DNA from 4 places in the Bacillus sp. FSL R7-0646 genome. Region 4 is predicted to be linked to each of the others. Evidence: riboswitches for the same ligand, from Rfam matches in the RefSeq annotation. Region 4 holds a riboswitch; each other region holds the start of a gene.

Region 1 (4,923 bases), 1.6 Mb from region 4:
GAAACCGTTCAGCGCCAAACAAAATTCCGTATGCCATCATAAAAATGACAAATCCGATCACGATTTGGTTTTTCAGCGATTCGGCAAACCGTTTCACAAAAAAACCGATCAGCGGCTGACCGAAAACGATGAGCGCCCCGTTCACTGTCCAAAGCACGCTGTACTGCCCAAGAGATATCCCCAGCTCCTGGGTATGTGAAGCGATGGTCGAGGACCATTGCGAATAAGCGATCCAGCCGAGCAGGTAGCCCGTACATATGACCAAAAGCGCAGAAAATTTCGATTTCCCGCTGACTGAATCGGCATGATCCAAAACAGATGACTGCATGGCTTTTTCAGACCGGATGCGTTTAAATCCGAAAAACGCAATCATGAAGAAGACGGCGTACAGCATCGCATTCGCGAGAAAAACATACGTAAATGAAAAAGAAGCGACAATTCCGCCGAGCGCTGAGCCAACTGCCACACCTGCATTTTGGGCCACGTATACAGCGTTGAACGGCTTTCTGCCGCCTTCCGGCCAAACTGATCCGGCCATTGCATAGCATGCCGGAAAAACGATCCCTGATCCAAAACCGGCCAACGTTAAGAAAAGAATGTACTGGAACCAATCGTGAAAAAAGACGAGGCCAGAAAGGCTCGCAAACGTGATCACAATTCCAAGAACAACCGTTTTAAATCCGCCGATTTTATCGAATAGATATCCCCCGAACAGGTTGCCCAGCACATTTGCCCCTGAGTTCAGCATCAGCACAAATCCGGCCGCTGTCAGCGACTTTCCCAAATGCTGATGGATATAGATGGTATTCAGCGGCCATAAAAAAGATGCCCCCGTGACATTGATAAACATTCCGATGACCAAAAGCCATAATGTGCGCGGCATAGCGTTTCCTTCTTTCTCTTTATCATTCCCTCTAGATTCTATTCGTTTTGCCCATTTTTTTCAATTGACACGTTTTCGATTTTCAACATAAAAACCCCCTTTTTAAAGGGGGAATTTTTTTATGATTGCGTCATCCATTTCGGCTTTCCGAAACCGGCGAATTCCCGATCGATCGTCTCCTCGAAAGCTTTGGATTTTACCGCTTCTTTGAGATCTTTGGCGAATGGCTTGTCTTTGTTTTTTTCATCCACTACCACTTGGTTGCGGTAGCGGTCGGGCATGTTCTCAAGCGCTAGGGCGTCCTGCAGCTTCATATTGGCGGAGAGAGCGAAATTTCCCGGGACGGCCGCGATATCCAGGTCATCGACAGCTCTTGGAAGATTGGCGGATTCAAGCTGTTTAAATGTCAGCTTTTTCGGATTTTCCGCAATGTCCTGCACAGAGGCTTTCAATGTGTCGACATCGCTTTTCAGCCGAATCAGCCCCTGATCCTGAAGGGTTAAAAATGCCCTGGCAGCATTGGCCGGATCGTTTGGAACAGCCACTTCCGCTCCGCTTTTGACATCGTTCAAGTCGTTATATTTGGCAGAATAGAGCCCCATCGGAGCAGTCGGCACAGAAATGAGAGCCGCAAGATTTTTATTGTTTTCTTGATTGTATGATTTCATAAAAACCTCATGCTGAAACAAATTCGCGTCGAGCTCGCCTTCACTTAACGCAGTATTCGGCTGTACATAATCGGTGAATTCGATCACCTCCACTTTGTAGCCTTTTTTCTCAAGCTCAGGTTGAATCGCTTTTTTGACCATATCGTAATACGGTCCTGCAGTGGCGCCTATTTTGATCGTTTTGCCGTCGCTTGCGGCATTGTTTCCGCACGCGGCCAGAAGCGCCAGGCTCAAGGCCAGTCCCAGCGCAGAAGTCCATTTTAATAACTTGTTCATGTTGATCTCCTCCTTCAAAATAAAAAAACTCTTTCAGCCGCCTGAAAGAGTTGTTCAACTTATCTTTCAGAATGCGCCTGACATTCTGCTGGATTTAGCACCTTGCACTGCTGCAGGTTGCTGAGATTTCACCGGGCCAGTCCCTCCATCTCTCTTTATAAGCTGCATATTCGGTTTTTAAATGATTTCTTTATTTTACGTTTGAATATTTAGATTTGCAAGAAGTTTTTTCGGTATAAACATTTTTTTCTTTTTAAGCTAAAATATAGTTATCAATTAAGAAAGGAGACGAATCATGGAATCTATCATGCTGATCGGGTTTTTATCCTTCCTTTTTTCCATCTGCTATCTTGTATTTCATTTAATCAGAAGGATTTTTTCTCCAGGCAAAAGGTTTTCCAGGAAACTCTTTTATCCTTGTTTTGCCGGCGGACTTCTCCTCCTGATCATCTCTGCACCTTATTACGATGAGGAAACATATGCCGCCGATGAGAAAAAAACGGAGGATCTGACAACCGAGCTTCAGGAACTGAAAACTGAACACAGCGCTTTGCAAAAGGAGCAAACCGCATTAAAGCAGCAGGTCAAACAGGCAAACAAAAAACTGAAGGCAGTCAAAGCGGAGAATGACACATTAAAAAAAGAAAACGAAAAACTGACAAAAGAAAAAGATTCGCTTACGAAAAAAACAAAATCGCTGACAGAAAAACTGGCCAAGGCTGAAGAAAAAAGCGGCAGTGCCGAAACCTCTGTAAAAGAAAAGAGCGCCGCCGCTCAGGCCGAAGCGTCACACAGCACGCCCGCCGCCAAGAAAAGCAGCGCTGAAAGCAAACAGGAGTGCAAAATCAAAGGAAGCGTCAACCATATTTATCATACACCGGGCAGTACATATTATGACCGCACGAAAAACGTCGCTCGCTGGTTCTGCACAGAACAGGAGGCGCGTGATGCGGGGTACAGACCGCCAAAACGTTAAAAAGCCGGCATACCGCCGGCTTTTTTCCTAAAGCTCTCTTCTTAATGCTGTCAGCACGTTCGTTCTTGTCGCTTTAATGGCCGGATTCAGGCCGGAAAGAATGGCGACACCCGCACTGATCAATGTCGCGATGAGGACAAGACTGACCGGAATATGCGAGAAGGTGATACTGAGCTCTGCCGCACTCGCTTCTCCTTCTGAAACCGATGATAAAATGACAGGTATAATCTTGTTCACTAAAAAGCTGACACCGTATGAAATGATAATACCTAAAACAGATCCTAAGATGCCGATATAGGCGCTTTCCAGCAGGAACATTTTTCGGATCACATTCGGGCTTGCACCGATCGCTTTCATAATGCCGATTTCCTGCGTCCGCTCTGTAACCGCCATTGTCATCGTGTTGAAAATCCCGATCGCTGAAATCAAGACGGCAATGACTCCGACAAAGATCAGACCGATTTTAAAAGCCATGAAAAAAAGATTGATGCTATCGAGCTTTTTCGTTATTGAATCGACGTAGTAGCCTTCATCCTCCAAATCTGTTGTCAGCTGTCCGACATGTTCAAAGTTATCCGCGTAAACCGAAAGCGTTTTTTCGATCATGCCGCTGTCTTTTTCCGACTTCAGAAAGCCGGTGATGTCTTTTTGCATGCCGTTGCTGACATAGACTGTTGAATCGCTCGCCCATTCATACGAAGGTTTTTTTGTCACTCCGACAACTTTCAGATCATATGTTTTCGCTTCCCCTTCTTCTCCTGTTTTTTCATCCATTTTTGAGATCTTTAATTCAATCGTTTTGCCGAGAATATCTTCTTCGTATCCTTTCGGCTCTTTTGCTTCCTCAGCATTATTTTCCATCTGCTTTTCATAATCTGCGGCTTCCTTTTTCGTCCAGAGGTTCTTCCCGAAATGGTAGCCGACGACAATTTCATTCGGTGTTTTCGCTACGCGGCCGCGATCGAGTTTGATATTGGCTTTTTGCTCAGCGGCCATGTCGGTAATTGTAATATTCGACATTTGATTATTGGTCCTGTTGCCCAATTTTGCTTCAGCAGGTGCGAACACGTTTGTGCGCTCGATAATCGCGGACACATCTTTGCGGTTTTCAAATTCTTTCAGGTCTTTCTTTTGAACCTTTTGATCGCTTTGCCCTTCTTTTCCGACAACATTTATCTCGGTTACGATCTGCTCTTTCATCAGCTGTTCAGTCATTGATTTTTGCAGTCCGAATCCGACCGATGCGAGCACGATTAAAAACGCGCAGGCCACCGTTGTTGCGAGAATGGTCATGAATACACGCAGGCGGTTTTTCCTCATATTTCTTCTAATGAACTTCAACTGGTCCTTAAACTTCAACAGTCTCTTCCCCTTTCTCTAACACGCCGTCAGATAAATGAAATTTCGTATTGGCGATCGATGCCACCTCGTCATCGTGCGTGATGATGACAAATGTAATGCCGCGTTCCCTGTTCAGCTGCCGAATGAATTCAAGGATTTCCTGCTCTGTTTCGGAATCCAGGCTTCCGGTCGGCTCGTCGGCTAAAATGATTGAAGGATTCAAAATCAAAGCGCGGGCGATGCTGACGCGCTGCTGCTGTCCGCCTGAAAGCTCATTCGGATAGTGGCCGGCGTGGTTTTCAAGGCCGACGCGGTGGAGCATCTCGTTGACGCGCTGCTTCCGCTCCGACGGATGAACACCTTTTAAAGTCAGGGGAAGTTCGATATTTTCGAAAGTCGTCAAGCTCGGAATCAGCTGAAAACTTTGAAAGATGAAGCCGAAATGTTCAAGCCTGAATGCGGCCCATTCTTTCTCGCTGTACTTCGTGACATCCGTGCCGTCAATCATGATCTTCCCTTTTGTCGGGGCGATGTAGCCGGAAATCAAGTTCAGCAGTGTCGACTTTCCGGAGCCGCTCCGTCCGACAATACAGGCGATTTCTCCTTTTTCAACGGTAAGCGAGACGTCCTTTAACACCTTAATTTCATTTTCCCTTCCCTTTTTGCCGACTTTAAACGAGTGGTGAATATGCTTTACACTGATCATTTGTAAATCTCCTCTCCATTAATGATTACAGCTGTTTTATTTTTTTGAAAATCAAGAAGTAACTGATTAAAAA
Region 2 (4,923 bases), 1.6 Mb from region 4:
TGGAGAACTTTTTGAAATTCTGTTTGAATGCTTTCGCCAGGTGGATCGCTTTTTCCTCGTATTCGTTTTCATCTGTCCAAGTTTTGGCCGGGTCAAGCACTTGATCAGGCACACCCGGAACGTGGACAGGTGAATGAAGTCCGAAAATGCGGTCAGTCCTCATTTCGGCTTTATCCAGTTCTCCTTCTATTGCGGCCTGAACCATCGCTCTCGTATATGCGAGGCTCATTCTTTCCCCGGTTCCGTATCCGCCGCCGGTCCAGCCTGTATTGACGAGAAAGACGCCGACCCCGTGCTCATCGATTTTTCTTCCGAGCATTTCAGCGTACACATGTGCCGGAAGCGGGAGGAACGGTGAACCGAAGCAGGTCGAGAATGTGGCTTCAGGAGTGGTGATCCCGCGTTCGGTGCCGGCGAGCTTGCTTGTATATCCGCTCAGGAAATGATACATGGCTTGTTCTTTCGTTAACTTGCTGATCGGAGGAAGCACGCCGAAAGCATCTGCGGTCAAAAATACGATGGTCTGCGGGTGCGCTGCGATGCTCGGCTTGACGATGTTGTCAATCGCGTCAATCGGGTAAGCCGCTCTCGTGTTTTCCGTGTAGAATGAGTCGGAATAGTCCGGCTCTCCGGTTTTGCTGTCAACCACGACATTTTCGAGAACGGAACCGAAGCGGATCGCATTGTAAATCTGCGGTTCTTTTTCTTCGCTTAAGTTAATGCATTTGGCGTAGCAGCCTCCTTCAATGTTGAAAACGCCTGTGCTGGACCAGCCGTGTTCGTCGTCGCCGATCAGCTTCCGCTTCGGATCGGCGGAAAGCGTCGTTTTGCCTGTACCTGACAATCCGAAGAAGAGAGCAGTTCCGCCTTCCTCGCCAATGTTTGCCGAACAGTGCATCGGTAGAATGTTTTGTTCAGGCAGAAGAAAATTCATAATAGAAAAAATCGATTTTTTCATCTCTCCGGCATATTCGGTGCCTCCGATTAAGATCGTCCGCTTCTCAAACGACACGATGATAAACGTTTCAGATCTGGTTCCGTCAACGAGCGGATCGGCTTTGAAATGCGGAGCTGAAAGAATCGTAAACGGCTGTTCTTCAGGTTTTTTATCATGTTCTTCAGGTCTGATGAACAACTGTCTTGCAAACAGGTTGTGCCAGGCGAACTCGTTGACAACAGTAATCGGAAGCCGGTATTTTTCGTCTGCTCCTGCAAACCCTTCAAATACATACAATTCATCGCGTTCCTTTAAATAGCCGAGCACTTTTGCGTACAGCCGGTCAAAGGCGGCTTCTGAAATCGGCTGGTTTACTGCGCCCCAATCGATTTTGTCCTTTGTGCTCGCTTCTTCCACAATGAATTTGTCTTTTGGCGAGCGGCCGGTGTATGTACCGGTTGTTGCCCGCACGGCTCCGGAAGATGTCAAGACTCCTTCTTTGCGCTCAAGGATCTTTTCAACCAAATGGGGAACGGATAAGTTCATCTGAACGTTTTCGCCCGTTAATAGCGTTTGTAAGTCAGTTGTTAAATCTACAGAATTCATAAAAAACCTTCCTTTGCGTGTTTTTTAATGTGTATAACATTAATGTAGAATTAGTATAACACATTTACTCTTATAGTCTATACCGTTTCTTCATTTTTCGTTCGGGTTTTTTCTCGTAGGACAAGTTCAAATTTATTTCGGCCGATATTGACATAACAAGCCATTTTAAGATAAGATATTTCATTGAGCGGATACTCTTATCCCGAGCTGGTGGAGGGACAGGCCCAATGAAACCCAGCAACCGGTTTCTCTTATTAATGGAAAAAAACAGTTTCTGAGACAACTACGGTGCTAACCTGATGCAAGGTGTTCAATACCTTGAGCGATAAGAGTGAAAGGCACGCAATACCAGACCCTTTCCTCACCGAATAGGAAAAGGTTTTTTTATTGCATAAATCGAGATCCAAAAATTGCTAAAAAAACTGCCTTCAGGAGGAAGGTACTGGGCGTTTTTCACAGGACGTGAAAGGTTTTAGCCGAGTATCAAGCAGGAGGAAGGTACTGGGCGTTTTTCACAGGACGTGAAAGGTCTAGCCGGGCAACCAGTCAGGAAAAATTCTGCTAAGGGGAATTTCGACTCAGAATCTCGTCAAGAATAGCATAATGGAAATTGTTTCAAAACGAGAGCGTATGAAGCCCGAGTATCGTCATATAATCAAGAGGGACGAGTTCCGTATCATACTTAAGATCACGGCTGATCTTCATATACAGGAGGAAACATAAATGAGCAAAAACCGTCGGTTATTTACATCAGAGTCAGTTACGGAGGGACATCCGGACAAAATTTGCGACCAGATTTCGGATAGTATATTAGACGAAATTTTAAAGAAAGATCCGAATGCCCGCGTTGCCTGTGAAACATCTGTGACAACCGGATTGGTGCTGGTAAGCGGTGAAATCACGACGTCCACATACGTCGATATTCCGAAAACAGTCCGCGAAACGATTAAAGAAATTGGCTACACACGTGCAAAATACGGTTTTGATGCCGAAACTTGCGCGGTCTTAACGTCTATAGATGAACAGTCTCCAGACATTGCAATGGGAGTCGACCAGGCGCTTGAAGCGCGTGAAGGAGCAATGAGCGACGCTGAAATTGAAGCGATCGGAGCCGGAGACCAAGGTTTAATGTTCGGTTTTGCCTGCAACGAAACAAAGGAACTTATGCCGCTGCCGATTTCGCTTGCCCATAAATTGTCTCGCCGTTTGACAGAAGTCCGCAAAGAGGAAATTCTGCCGTATCTGCGTCCGGACGGAAAGACACAGGTAACCGTTGAGTATGATGAGAACAACAAGCCGATTCGCATCGATACAATCGTCATTTCGACTCAGCATCATCCTGAGATTTCGCTTGAACAAATCCAGCGCAATCTGAAAGAGCACGTCATCAATCCGGTAGTTCCAAAAGAGCTGATCGATGAAAACACGAAATACTTCATTAATCCTACGGGCCGTTTTGTTATCGGCGGACCGCAGGGGGATGCCGGTTTAACAGGGCGCAAAATCATCGTTGACACCTATGGCGGCTATGCCCGTCACGGAGGCGGAGCGTTTTCCGGCAAGGATGCGACAAAGGTTGACAGATCTGCAGCTTATGCAGCGAGATATGTAGCGAAAAATATCGTCGCCGCAGGCCTTGCTGATTCCTGTGAAGTACAGCTTGCCTACGCGATCGGTGTCGCTCAGCCGGTGTCCATTTCAATCGATACATTCGGTACAGGCAAAGCGAGTGAAGAAACATTGATCGAAGTGGTTCGCAAAAACTTTGATCTAAGACCTGCCGGCATTATTAAAATGCTCGATCTTCGCCGTCCGATTTACAAACAAACGGCAGCTTACGGACATTTCGGCCGCCTCGATCTCGATCTGCCTTGGGAGCGCACAGACAAAGCAGATCAGCTGAAGAAAGATGCATTAGGAGAATAACAACCGCATAGCCGCTTTAATAAGCGGCTTTGTTTTTCGATGGCAAAATGCGGGCGGATGTTGAAACTTGAAAAATATCCAGATTTAATATTGATGTGATATTGCCAGATACAAATATTTTAATATGAACATTTTTCAAGTTTCTTGAAACGTTTTTCTTTAAACACTTGTCTAATCAAGAAGCAGACTTTGATTTCTGCACGAAATTTAAAAAATCGGAGGCAATACTATGTGTGGATTTGTAGGGGTATTCAATCATCGCCCATCATCCGAGACAGCAGCACAGGAAGAACTGATTAAACAAATGAATGAAATGATTGTACACCGCGGTCCGGACGATGATGGGTACTATCATGATGAGCATGTAGGCTTCGGATTTAGAAGGCTCAGCATCATCGATGTGGAAAATGGAGGACAGCCTCTGTCTTATGAAGACGACTCCTATTGGATTATTTTTAATGGAGAAATCTATAACTATATAGAACTGAAAGACGAACTTCTTTCTAAAGGATACGAGTTCAAAACCGATTCAGATACGGAAGTTTTGCTTGCGACTTACCGCCACTACAAACAGGAAGCCGCTTCAAAGCTGCGCGGTATGTTTGCTTTTTTAATCTGGGATAAAAAAGAGCAGCTTCTATACGGAGCGCGCGATCCGTTCGGCATTAAGCCGCTCTATTTTACGAAAACGGACGGCCACGTTTATTTTGCGTCAGAAAGAAAGAGCCTGATGGCTGTCGATGCTGACTTGGAATTGAATGAAAAAGCGCTTCAGCAGTATACATCGTTCCAATTCGTTCCGGAGCCTGAGACGCTGGACAAAAAGGTGCAAAAAGTAGAGTCGGGCCATCAGTTTACCGTCCGCCCGGGTGAGGATATTCAATTTAAAACATACTGGAAAGTTCAATTCAAGCCGGTTCAGACAGAAGAAGACAAGCTTGTTCAGGAAGTAAGAGACGCGATCTTTGATTCTGTAAAAGTTCATATGCGAAGCGATGTGCCTGTAGGTTCCTTCCTTTCCGGGGGCATTGACTCGTCCTTTATCGTGTCAGTGGCGAAGCAATTCCATCCCAACTTAAAGACGTTCTCTGTCGGCTTTGAACATGAAGGCTTCAGCGAAGTTGACGTTGCGAAAGAAACCGCTGATAAGGTCGGCGTGGAAAACTTCAGCGCGATCATTTCCCCTGAGGAATATATGAACGAGCTTCCAAAGATCGTCTGGCATCTGGATGATCCTCTGGCAGACCCTGCTGCGATTCCTTTGTATTTTGTCGCGAAGGAAGCGAAGAAGCAAGTTACGGTTGTTTTGTCAGGAGAAGGGGCAGATGAGCTGTTCGGCGGTTACAATATTTACCGAGAGCCGCTTTCATTAAAGCCGTTTGAGCGGATCCCGTCCCCGCTGAAAAAGATGCTTCTGCGCGTAGCTTCAGCGATGCCGGAAGGAATGAAAGGGA
Region 3 (4,923 bases), 210 kb from region 4:
ATGACGGCAAATAGACGAGAAGCTCCATTTCCTCGCCGAGCTCTTCCGAAAAAAGCTTCTTCTCCTGAATGACTCCTGTTTTCATAGCCAAGATGAATTCCTCCAGAAATAATGTTTGTGAACGTTTCCATTCATTTTAACACGAAATTCTCTTGTGAAAGAAGCGAAAAGGGCTGCCGAACTGTTCGGCAGCCGTGATTTTTTATGTCCGTTTTTTTTCGTACCAGGGCGTTGACGGTCTATCCGGAGGGTATCCGCAGCGTTCGCGGTACATTTTTCTTTCCTCTGTGAAATCCCACCAGCTTTTAGCGCTTTCGGGATCGTTGGCGTAATGGACGATGCATCGCAGCGCATCTTCTGCACAAGGATCTTCCCAGTAGCCTTTCAGTTTTTCGAGGCGGATGATCAAATCCGCACCTGATTCATGCTTGATGTCGCCAAGGGAATAGTAGCCCAGGTCAACGGCGCACTGCGCCATTTTCGGCCCGATGGAAGGAGCGGTTTGAAACTGGGCGAGCGCCTTGATGTATGCGGCGCGCTCCAAAGACGAACCGAGCGTATGTGCAAGGACGGACAGATCCATATATGCCGTGTTTTTTATTTTTACCTTGGCTGTCCTTAAGTTTGACCGTTCTTTTTTTGTCAGAGGCAGCTTCATATGAACACCTTTTAAAGATACAGATCGAACATGTTGACGTCATAGCCGAGCTGTTTTAAATAATTAAACAGCTGGGCCCTGTGATGGAAGACGTGGGTGAGCGTTTCCGTCAGCCAGCGGCTTTGGGTCATCCCTTCATCAAGGTAAAACGGCTTTGTTTTTTTCGTCAAAAATTCCTCGTCGGAGAGGGAAGTCATATACGTTTGAAAAGCGGCGAATCCTTTCTGCATAGCTTCAGCCATTTGGTCAGCCGACTGCAATGCACTATACTTCTTTTCAATTCGGGAGATGGCGGCCTCTTCCTTTTCCTGCATGATAGCCATGTCGGCTTCTGGGATGGCCGTCAGATGGCTTGCCAGTTCTTTCAGGCTTCGCATGCGGTCGGCGGGCCGGTAAGACCAGTCAGATTCCTTCACTTTTTTCAGAAGATGACACGTGGAGCGGATGCCCGTCTCCATCTCGTGGAACAAATCGCTCCGCAGGGCTTGAACTTGCTTCATTTGCTTCATCCTTTACATTTTGCTTTATTCTAAAAGTATCACCTAATCCTGACAGGCTTTGTCACGATTCTTAAAAAAAGTCAGTCGTACCTTGCTAAAATGTCAGCAGCCTTCCGTTTCAGCTGAAGCTTGATTTCTGCGGGTTCTTTGACAGTTGCCTCAGTGCCGAGGTTCCACAAAAGTTCCCCGAAATACTCAAGTTCTGGTCTGGGGAGGTTTGCATCGATCGCCCCCGTTCCGTCATCCCGCATGGTGAGGATCTTGAATAAGTCCACATCAGCCGCAGCCCGCCTGGCTCCTCTGCGTGTCAGTTCCGCTTGCAGCCGCACCGGTTCAGGGCACTCGCTCTCCGAATGTTTGATCCAGCTGAGAACCGATGGATAGGGAAGCTGGCGGGCCAGCGGGCTGGCCGCTTTTTCCGCCCGAAGGATGCGGTCGGCGCGGAACAGTCTGAACGCCTGCCTTTTAAAGCAATAGGCCGGACAGTACCAGAAGCCGTTCCAGCTGAACAAGCCGATGGGCTGGATGGATCTCTCCGCGCAATCGTCTGTTCCGTCATAAACGACCGTCAAAACGGATTGATTGATGGCTGCATCAAGAAGCGTTTCTAAATGTTCGGCGGCTTTTGGACGATGCGGATTCCAGAACACGATTCTGTCTTTCATCGCATCAATCCGCTCCTGTGTTTCCACGGGAAGGTGGCGGTAGAACTTTTTTAAAACCATCCGCGTTTCCGCATCAAAGGGAAGCGATCCGAAAAACTGCAGAGATTGATACGCGAAAAACATAGCCGCCGCCTCTGATTGTGTAAAAAAGAGCGGCGGAAGCACAGGTTCATTCAGCAAATAATAGCCTCCGTTCGCGCCTGTTTCAGAATAGATCGGGACGCCGAGCGCGCTCAGCTCGTCCAGATCGCGGAGAATCGTGCGGTAGGAAACCCCGAATTCTGCTGCGAGCTCCCCGGCCGTAAATTTTCGTTTTGTATGAACGGTCATCATCAATTCGATTAATCGCTCTGTTTTTGGCATCTGATTCCTCCGGTTCCGTCGTTTGGTTTCATCATACCATGTTCAATATGAGGAAAGATTTAAAAATGACCCTTGAAAAATGTCTTGACTTAGGTTAAAGTAAAGAACAATCAGAAAATTGAAGAGATTCTTATCACGAGAGGTGGAGGGACTGGCCCTTTGAAACCTCAGCAACCGGTCTGCACTGACGATGTCAGTGTACCAAGGTGCTAAATCCAGCAAGCAGATGCTTGGAAGATAAGAAGAAGCGCATAATCCCCCTTCTTCTTATGAAGAAGGGGTTTTTTATTTTTAAAAGGATGGTGTCATATGACTGAACATGTACAAACAACGCTGGCGCAAATCGGCAACCGCAGTGATGAAATAACGGGAACTGTCAATCCTCCCGTTTATTTCTCTTCTGCGTACAGGCACAAAGGGATCGGGGAATCCACAGGGTTTGATTACATTCGCACAAAAAATCCGACAAGACAGCTTGTTGAAGATGCAATCGCGAAACTCGAAGGGGGAACGCGCGGCTTTGCGTTCAGTTCCGGTATGGCTGCCATTCAGACGATCATGGCTCTGTTTCAAAGCGGGGATGAGCTCATCGTTTCGTCCGATTTATATGGGGGAACGTACCGCCTTTTTGAAAACGAATGGAAGAAATACGGACTTCGCTTTTTCTACGACGATTTTTCAGACGAAGACTGTATCAAGTCGAAAATCACGAACAATACAAAGGCACTGTTTGTAGAAACGCCGACAAATCCGCTCATGCAGGAAGCTGATATTCAAAAAATCGCGCAAATCGCTAAAGAGCACGACTTGCTGCTCATTGTTGACAATACGTTCTATACACCGGTTCTGCAAAAGCCGATTGAGCTCGGCGCTGATCTTGTCATTCACAGCGCGACGAAGTATTTGGGCGGTCATAACGATCTTTTGGCGGGGCTTGTCGTTGCAAAAGGCGAAGAGCTGTCTGAGGAAATGTTCCAGCACCAAAACGCCATCGGCGCGGTTTTATCGCCGTTCGATTCATGGCTCTTAATGAGAGGGATGAAGACGCTCGCTCTCAGGATGAGACAGCATCAGGAAAACGCGCGGGAACTTGCGGCCTTTTTGGAAGAGCAGGAGGAAATTGCCGATGTTCTTTATCCGGGAAAAGGCGGCATGCTGTCATTCCGCGTTCAAAAAGAAGAATGGGTTAATCCGTTGCTGAAAAATCTCAAGACGATCTGTTTCGCCGAAAGCCTCGGCGGAGTCGAAAGCTTCATCACCTATCCGGCGACACAGACCCATATGGATATCCCGGAAGACATCCGAATTGCAAACGGCGTCTGCAACAGACTTCTGCGCTTTTCAGTCGGAATCGAACACGTCTCCGATTTAAAGCAGGATCTAAAAGCTGCGCTGGAAAAAGTAAAAGGGGAGGCGGTTCCGCATGAGTCATGAAAACTGGACGCTTGAAACAAGGCTTGTTCATAACCAAAATAAAACGGACGGAGCAACCGGAGCCGTCAGCGTGCCGATCCAGCACGCATCAACCTTTCATCAAGATTCTTTTGACAAATTCGGCGAATATGACTACAGCCGGTCAGGCACACCGACAAGAACGTCGCTTGAAGACACGATAGCCGAGCTTGAGGGAGGGACGAGGGGATTTGCTTTTTCATCCGGAATGGCCGCGATTTCCACCGCCTTTCTGCTTTTGTCAAAGGGCGATCACGTGCTTGTCACAAAAGATGTGTACGGCGGCACTTACCGGATGATTACGGAAGTGCTGAGCCGCTTCGGGATTGAACATACTTTCGTCGATATGACGGATTTAAATGAAATTGCTTTAAACATAAAGGAAAATACAAAAGTCATCTACCTTGAAACACCGTCAAATCCGACGCTCGGCATTACGGATATCAGAGGCGTCGTCAAGCTTGCCAAGGCGCACGGCTGTCTGACGTTTCTTGACAACACGTTTATGACCCCGGCGCTGCAGCGGCCGCTCGAGCTCGGCGTCGATATTGTGCTTCACAGCGCGACGAAGTTTTTAAGCGGACACAGCGACGTATTATCAGGCCTTGCCGTCGTGAAAGACAAAAAGCTCGGAGAAGAACTCTATAAGCTGCAAAATTCGTTCGGCGCTGTTCTCGGCGTCCAAGACTGCTGGCTTGTGCTGAGAGGGCTGAAGACGCTCCAAGTGCGGCTTGAAAAAGCAAGCAGGACGGCTCAGCAGCTCGCCGAATTTTTCGAAAAACATCCGGCCGTCAAACAAGTGTATTATCCAGGGCTGTCTTCGCATCCGGGTGCATCGATCCACAAACACCAGGCGAACGGCGCAGGTGCGGTCCTTTCTTTTGAACTTGAGGATGCGGAAGCCGTCAAACAGGTTGTGGAAAATGTCTCTCTCCCTGTCTTCGCCGTCAGTCTTGGAGCTGTGGAGTCGATCCTTTCTTATCCGGCAAAAATGTCGCACGCCGCCATGCCGAAGGAGGAGCGCACAAAACGGGGCATTACCGACGGACTTCTGCGCTTGAGCGTCGGGGTCGAAAATGCCGATGATTTACAGGCGGACTTTGCCCAAGCGTTGGAAGCCGTATCCGGAGCGCTTGCCCGTTCATAAAAGAAGGCGCGGATTCGTCAAGGAATCCGTGCCTTTTTTTGCCATTTATAACAGGGTGGAAAACCATGTGCCCAAGAAGGTGCCGACATAATTGCCGATCAGATATCCGAACGTCCCGACCAGCATTACGGGAGCAAC
Region 4 (4,923 bases):
AGACGGCCTGGAGCTTCGCCCGGCCGAAACGGAATTGTTGAAGGAGGCAAAGCGCCAGCTCGAAGAATATTTCCAGGGGGAGCGGAAAACGTTCACCCTTCCTCTCCGCCAGGATGGAACCCCGTTTCAGAAAAAGGTGTGGGAGGCGCTGCAGTCGATCCCGTACGGTGAATCACGGAGCTATTTAGACATCGCATGCGCCGTCGGGAATCCGAAAGCGGTGCGCGCAATCGGCCAAGCCAATAAAAGAAATGCGCTGCCGATTTTGATCCCGTGCCACCGTGTCATCGGCAAAAATCGTTCATTGACGGGGTATTCCGGAAATGAAACGGATAAAAAAGCGGTGCTGCTCGACATCGAAAATATTGCGTATAAAGGAAAATAATATACGAGCACGCCGTTTCTTTTTTTCGTCCGCGACATATAATTTTATTAAGTTAAAAATGTTGGCCTTGGTAAAAAAGGAGGACGAATAAGTGAAAACAAACCGCCCGAAAAAAATAGCAGGATACGCGGAATTGTTCGTCAAGCTGCACGTTTTGACCGAAGAGCAAAAGAAAGACATCATCAAATCGATTAAAATCCGCTAAAGCGGCCTAAGTAAGGGCTTCAGCGGAAAACAGCGCTTCGATTTCTTCTTCAAATCTATCTGTGATAATCCCTTTTTCCGTGATGATTCCAGAGATTAAATCGTGCGGCGTGATATCAAAAGCAGGATTGAACACAGGCACCTCTTGCGGCGCTATTTGCGTTCCGTTTATCCGTCTGACTTCATCCGGATCGCGTTCTTCAATCGGAATGTCGTCGCCGCATGAAATCGAGACATCAAAAGTTGACAGGGGAGCAGCGATAAAAAACGGGATTTGAAAGGCTTTGGCGAGGATTGCCAAGCCGAACGTTCCGATTTTATTGGCTGTATCTCCGTTTCTTGCGATCCTGTCCGCTCCGACAATGACGGCTGAAATGTTCTTTTCCTTCATCGTATGGGCAGCCATGCTGTCTGTAATCAGCGTCACGTCAATCCCCCCCTGCATAAGCTCCCACGCCGTCAGGCGCGCCCCCTGAAGAACAGGCCTTGTTTCACAGGCGTAAATATGAAGGTCGAGATCCTTTGTTTTGGCAAGGTAAAACGGGGAAAGGGCCGTTCCGTACCTGCTTGTCGCGATCGAGCCGGCGTTGCAGATGGTCATGATGCTGTCGCCCGATTTGAACAAATGCAGAGCATTCTGTCCGATCTGCCGGCATGTTTCTTCGTCTTCAACCTGGATCTGAATCGCTTCGTGGACGAGGTTTGTTTTTGCCTCATTGACCGATTTTGCGCCCTCTGCGCTTTTTAACAGTCGATTGAGGGCCCAGGATAAATTGACGGCTGTCGGCCTTGCCTGATTGAGTTCATCTTTGATTTTGCGGAGCTCCCGCAGAAAAGCGGAAACATCAGATGTATCGATGCTTTGTGCGCAAAGGGCGAGTCCGAAGGCGGCTGTTATGCCGATGGCAGGCGCTCCCCTCACTTTTAGCGTTTGGATCGCATCATAGATGTCTTCTTTAGTTGTGAGATACAGGTACTCCGTCTTTTCGGGAAGCTTTTGCTGGTTCAGGATTTTTACCGATGTTTCTTCCCATTCGACAGAACGGGGCACCGCAAATTGTTCCGGCATGTCATTCACTCCTTAAGCGCGTTTCGAAACGCTTCAATCATGTCTTTTGGCGTCCGGAAACCGCTGCGTTTTTCTATGAATGCTGCGCCTATTTTAAGGGCGAGCTTTTTTTGGCTGATTCTCCGGGAAAATGGAACGATTGTATCAAGGTCCGCAACATGGGCGAGGCCGATCGTCCGGCGGATCATTTCGCAGCCGGCGAAGCCTGCTGCGTCTTCAAACGCCTGTCTCAGGACTGACTCAAGGCGCCCATTCTCATGTTTGCAAGTCTCAACAGCATCGTTTTCCCATGCTTCGCTGAATGTCCGGCTGAACGTATTCCAGACGGTCTCGACATGGCGGTATAAAGGAGCCCGCCTGTTTTCTTCGCGAGAAAGCGCGTTTAACAGCAGGTTGGCGATAAACTGTCCGATGTCAAACCCGATCGGGCCGAAAAACGCAAACTCAGGGTCGATGATTTTCGTTTCGCCATCTTCACCGGCGAAAATGCTGCCTGTATGCAGGTCTCCGTGGATCAGCGTTTCCTCCGCTGATAAAAAGCGCTGCTTCAGTTTTGCCGCTTCAATTTTTAGCGCTTCATTGCCCCAAAGAACTTCTGCTTCATCGCGAAGCTCTTCTTCGAAATCGTTCGTCTCATGGTCAAAGAAAGGGTCTGTGAACACAAGGCTTTCTGTAATATCGCACAGATCCGGATTCGTAAACTGCTTCACAAGCCGCTCTTTAACCGTTGGGTCAAGCGCATATTCTGATGAGTAAAAATGCGTTTTTCCAAGGAATTCTCCGATATCTTCCGACAGATGCGGGTAATCCTTCCCGTCAATCAGTCCGTTTCTGGCGATTTCCAAGTGAGAAAGGTCTTCCAATACGGTGACGGCAAGCTCGGTGTCAGAATAGTACACTTTCGGAACAAGGTGCGGAACGTGCTCAGCCTGGCGGATCAGCGCACTGCTTTCGATTCTTGCCCTGTCAAGCGTCAGCGGCCAGCTTTCGCCGACGACTTTTGCATAAGGCACCGCCTGCTTGATGACCAATCCTCTTTGCTGCTCTTTGTCATAAACGCGGAAGACCAGATTCAGGTTTCCGTCCCCGATCTCTCGGCATGTCAGGGTGCTTTTGCTTGGAAAAAGCCCGAGACGGACGGCAAGCGCGGCCGCGGAGCTTTCAGTCAAAGTTTCGTATGCTGCGGTTTTTGTTACGGTCATGTGTGATTCCCCCTAAAATGTCGTTAACAAATAAAAAAACCTCTTTCTCGTCGAGAGAAAGAGGCTGATTTGTCGCGTACGCCTCTCTTATCTCTCAGAATTCAAAGTCTGATGGAATTAGCACCGTGCCCTAGCGGCGCAGAGATTCGCGCCCCATTTCACAATGGTATTACGGTCGGTTGCTGTTGGGATCATTAGGCCAGTCCTTCACCCAACTCTCGATAAGAGAAATCAATATAAAATTTTGAAATTTCAGTTCGGTCAGTTGCTGAACATGTTACCAGCATCTCCGTTTTCTTGTCAACATTTTTTTAATATAAATCTTTGCGAATGTCCTCAAAAACCGGAATTTGCCCCCGCGCTTTTTCAATGTCCCTTAGGTCGATTTCGGCCCTGATGACCGCTTCTCCGCGTCCTGCTTCAGCAAGGGTGCGGCCGAGCGGATCAATGACTGTGCTGTGGCCCGCAAATTCGTTTGCCGGGTCTTTTCCCGAACGATTGCAGGCTGCGACAAAGCACTGATTTTCAATCGCTCTGGCTTTTAAAAGGCTTTGCCAGTGATCGAGGCGGGCGAGCGGCCACTCCGCCGATACAAAGATGATGCCCGCACCTTCGCTCGTATGTTTTCTGATCCATTCCGGGAAACGGATGTCGTAGCAGATGAACCCCGCAGCCGGCATCCCTTCAAGCTCGAAGCGCCCGTCGCCTGAGCCCGCTGACAAATAGAGGTGTTCGTCCATCAGCTGAAAAAGGTGAGCTTTGCTGTATTCTTTGATCAAATGTCCGTTTTTGTCTGCGATGTACATGATATTGTACACACCGCTTTTTTTCTTGACTGCGACTGAGCCGCATACGATATGGATGCGGTTTGCTTTTGCCGTTTCCTGCAGCCATCTCTTCGTTTGCCTGCCTTCTTCATCCGCGATGGAGCCGAGATTTTTTAAATCATAACCCGTCGTCCACAGCTCAGGAAGGAGAAGGATATCCGCCTTCCGGCTTTCCTGCTCGATCAGCTGCTCCGCTTTTTTGAAATTTTCAGAAGGATTGCCGTACGCGATATCGAATTGCAGGCATGAAATTGTCAGCTTCACTCTGGATCACCTCATTTTTTTCTTTACATTTTACATTTAACAATATATGATGATGGACTATCATTTCAAGAATTTTTCAAAAGCGGGTGAATCGTATGAAATTTGAGCATTCAGATGTACTGAAGCAGCTGCCGGAGCAGTTTTTCGCTTCCTTGGTCAAAAAGGTGAATGAAAAAATTGCCGCCGGCCATGATGTCATCAATCTCGGTCAGGGGAATCCGGATCAGCCGACACCGGAACATATCGTTGATACAATGGCGCAAGCCGTCCGCAACCCTGAAAACCACCGGTATTCTTCCTTTCGCGGCAGCCGTTCACTCAAGGAGGCGGCGGCCGCGTTCTATCAAAGGGAATACGGCGTAGAGCTCGATCCTGAACGCGAAGTCGCTGTATTGTTCGGCGGAAAAGCCGGTCTTGTCGAACTTCCGCAATGTTTGTTAAATCCGGGGGATACAGTGCTCGTTCCCGATCCCGGCTATCCCGACTACTGGTCGGGCGTTGAACTGGCAAGAGCGAACATGGAAACGATGCCGCTTACAGCGGACAATCAGTTTCTGCCTGACTACAGCCGGATTCCCAAGGAAGTGAAAGAAAAAGCGAAGCTCATGTATTTAAATTATCCGAACAACCCGACCGGTGCCCAAGCCACATCTGCTTTTTTCGAAGAGACCGTCCGGTTTGCCAAGTCGAACGGAATTTGCGTCGTCCATGATTTTGCCTACGGCGCGATCGGCTACGACGGCAAGAGGCCTGTCAGCTTTCTCGAAACGGCGGGAGCAAAAGACGCAGGAATCGAAATTTACACGCTTTCCAAAACGTATAATATGGCTGGATGGCGGGTCGGGTTTGCAGTCGGCAACGCCTCTGTGATCGAAGCGCTGAACCTTTACCAGGACCATATGTATGTCAGCCTCTTTAAAGCAGTCCAAGACGCCGCGGCGGCCGCGCTCCTATCAGATCAAGCGTGTGTCC

The links. A riboswitch is a leader RNA that binds a small molecule or an ion and turns the genes downstream of it on or off. The one in region 4 is predicted to bind S-adenosylmethionine.
Region 1: another riboswitch for S-adenosylmethionine. It lies ahead of MKY62_RS15835 (MetQ/NlpA family ABC transporter substrate-binding protein); the one in region 4 lies ahead of mtnK (S-methyl-5-thioribose kinase).
Region 2: another riboswitch for S-adenosylmethionine. It lies ahead of metK (methionine adenosyltransferase); the one in region 4 lies ahead of mtnK (S-methyl-5-thioribose kinase).
Region 3: another riboswitch for S-adenosylmethionine. It lies ahead of MKY62_RS06490 (methionine biosynthesis PLP-dependent protein); the one in region 4 lies ahead of mtnK (S-methyl-5-thioribose kinase).

What each region holds. Positions count from the first base shown of each region.
Region 1 is NZ_CP150217.1:3,053,052-3,057,974, forward strand. Features, by position in the region: gene MKY62_RS15830 (MFS transporter) at 1-883, opposite strand, end outside; gene MKY62_RS15835 (MetQ/NlpA family ABC transporter substrate-binding protein) at 1,003-1,827, opposite strand; SAM riboswitch class I at 1,884-1,991, opposite strand; gene MKY62_RS15840 (hypothetical protein) at 2,123-2,803, shown strand; gene MKY62_RS15845 (ABC transporter permease) at 2,831-4,162, opposite strand; gene MKY62_RS15850 (ABC transporter ATP-binding protein) at 4,152-4,850, opposite strand; gene MKY62_RS15855 (permease) at 4,876-4,923, opposite strand, start outside.
Region 2 is NZ_CP150217.1:3,068,952-3,073,874, reverse strand. Features, by position in the region: gene pckA (phosphoenolpyruvate carboxykinase (ATP)) at 1-1,543, opposite strand, end outside; SAM riboswitch class I at 1,738-1,875, shown strand; gene metK (methionine adenosyltransferase) at 2,267-3,469, shown strand; gene asnB (asparagine synthase (glutamine-hydrolyzing)) at 3,699-4,923, shown strand, end outside.
Region 3 is NZ_CP150217.1:1,291,278-1,296,200, forward strand. Features, by position in the region: gene MKY62_RS06470 (esterase family protein) at 1-91, opposite strand, end outside; gene MKY62_RS06475 (helix-hairpin-helix domain-containing protein) at 203-658, opposite strand; gene MKY62_RS06480 (DinB family protein) at 670-1,158, opposite strand; gene MKY62_RS06485 (YafY family protein) at 1,239-2,186, opposite strand; SAM riboswitch class I at 2,314-2,430, shown strand; gene MKY62_RS06490 (methionine biosynthesis PLP-dependent protein) at 2,496-3,620, shown strand; gene metC (cystathionine beta-lyase) at 3,610-4,785, shown strand; gene MKY62_RS06500 (DUF819 family protein) at 4,831-4,923, opposite strand, start outside.
Region 4 is NZ_CP150217.1:1,497,072-1,501,994, forward strand. Features, by position in the region: gene MKY62_RS07665 (methylated-DNA--[protein]-cysteine S-methyltransferase) at 1-385, shown strand, start outside; gene MKY62_RS07670 (hypothetical protein) at 477-590, shown strand; gene mtnA (S-methyl-5-thioribose-1-phosphate isomerase) at 597-1,658, opposite strand; gene mtnK (S-methyl-5-thioribose kinase) at 1,664-2,860, opposite strand; SAM riboswitch class I at 2,945-3,088, opposite strand; gene MKY62_RS07685 (carbon-nitrogen family hydrolase) at 3,172-3,951, opposite strand; gene MKY62_RS07690 (pyridoxal phosphate-dependent aminotransferase) at 4,047-4,923, shown strand, end outside.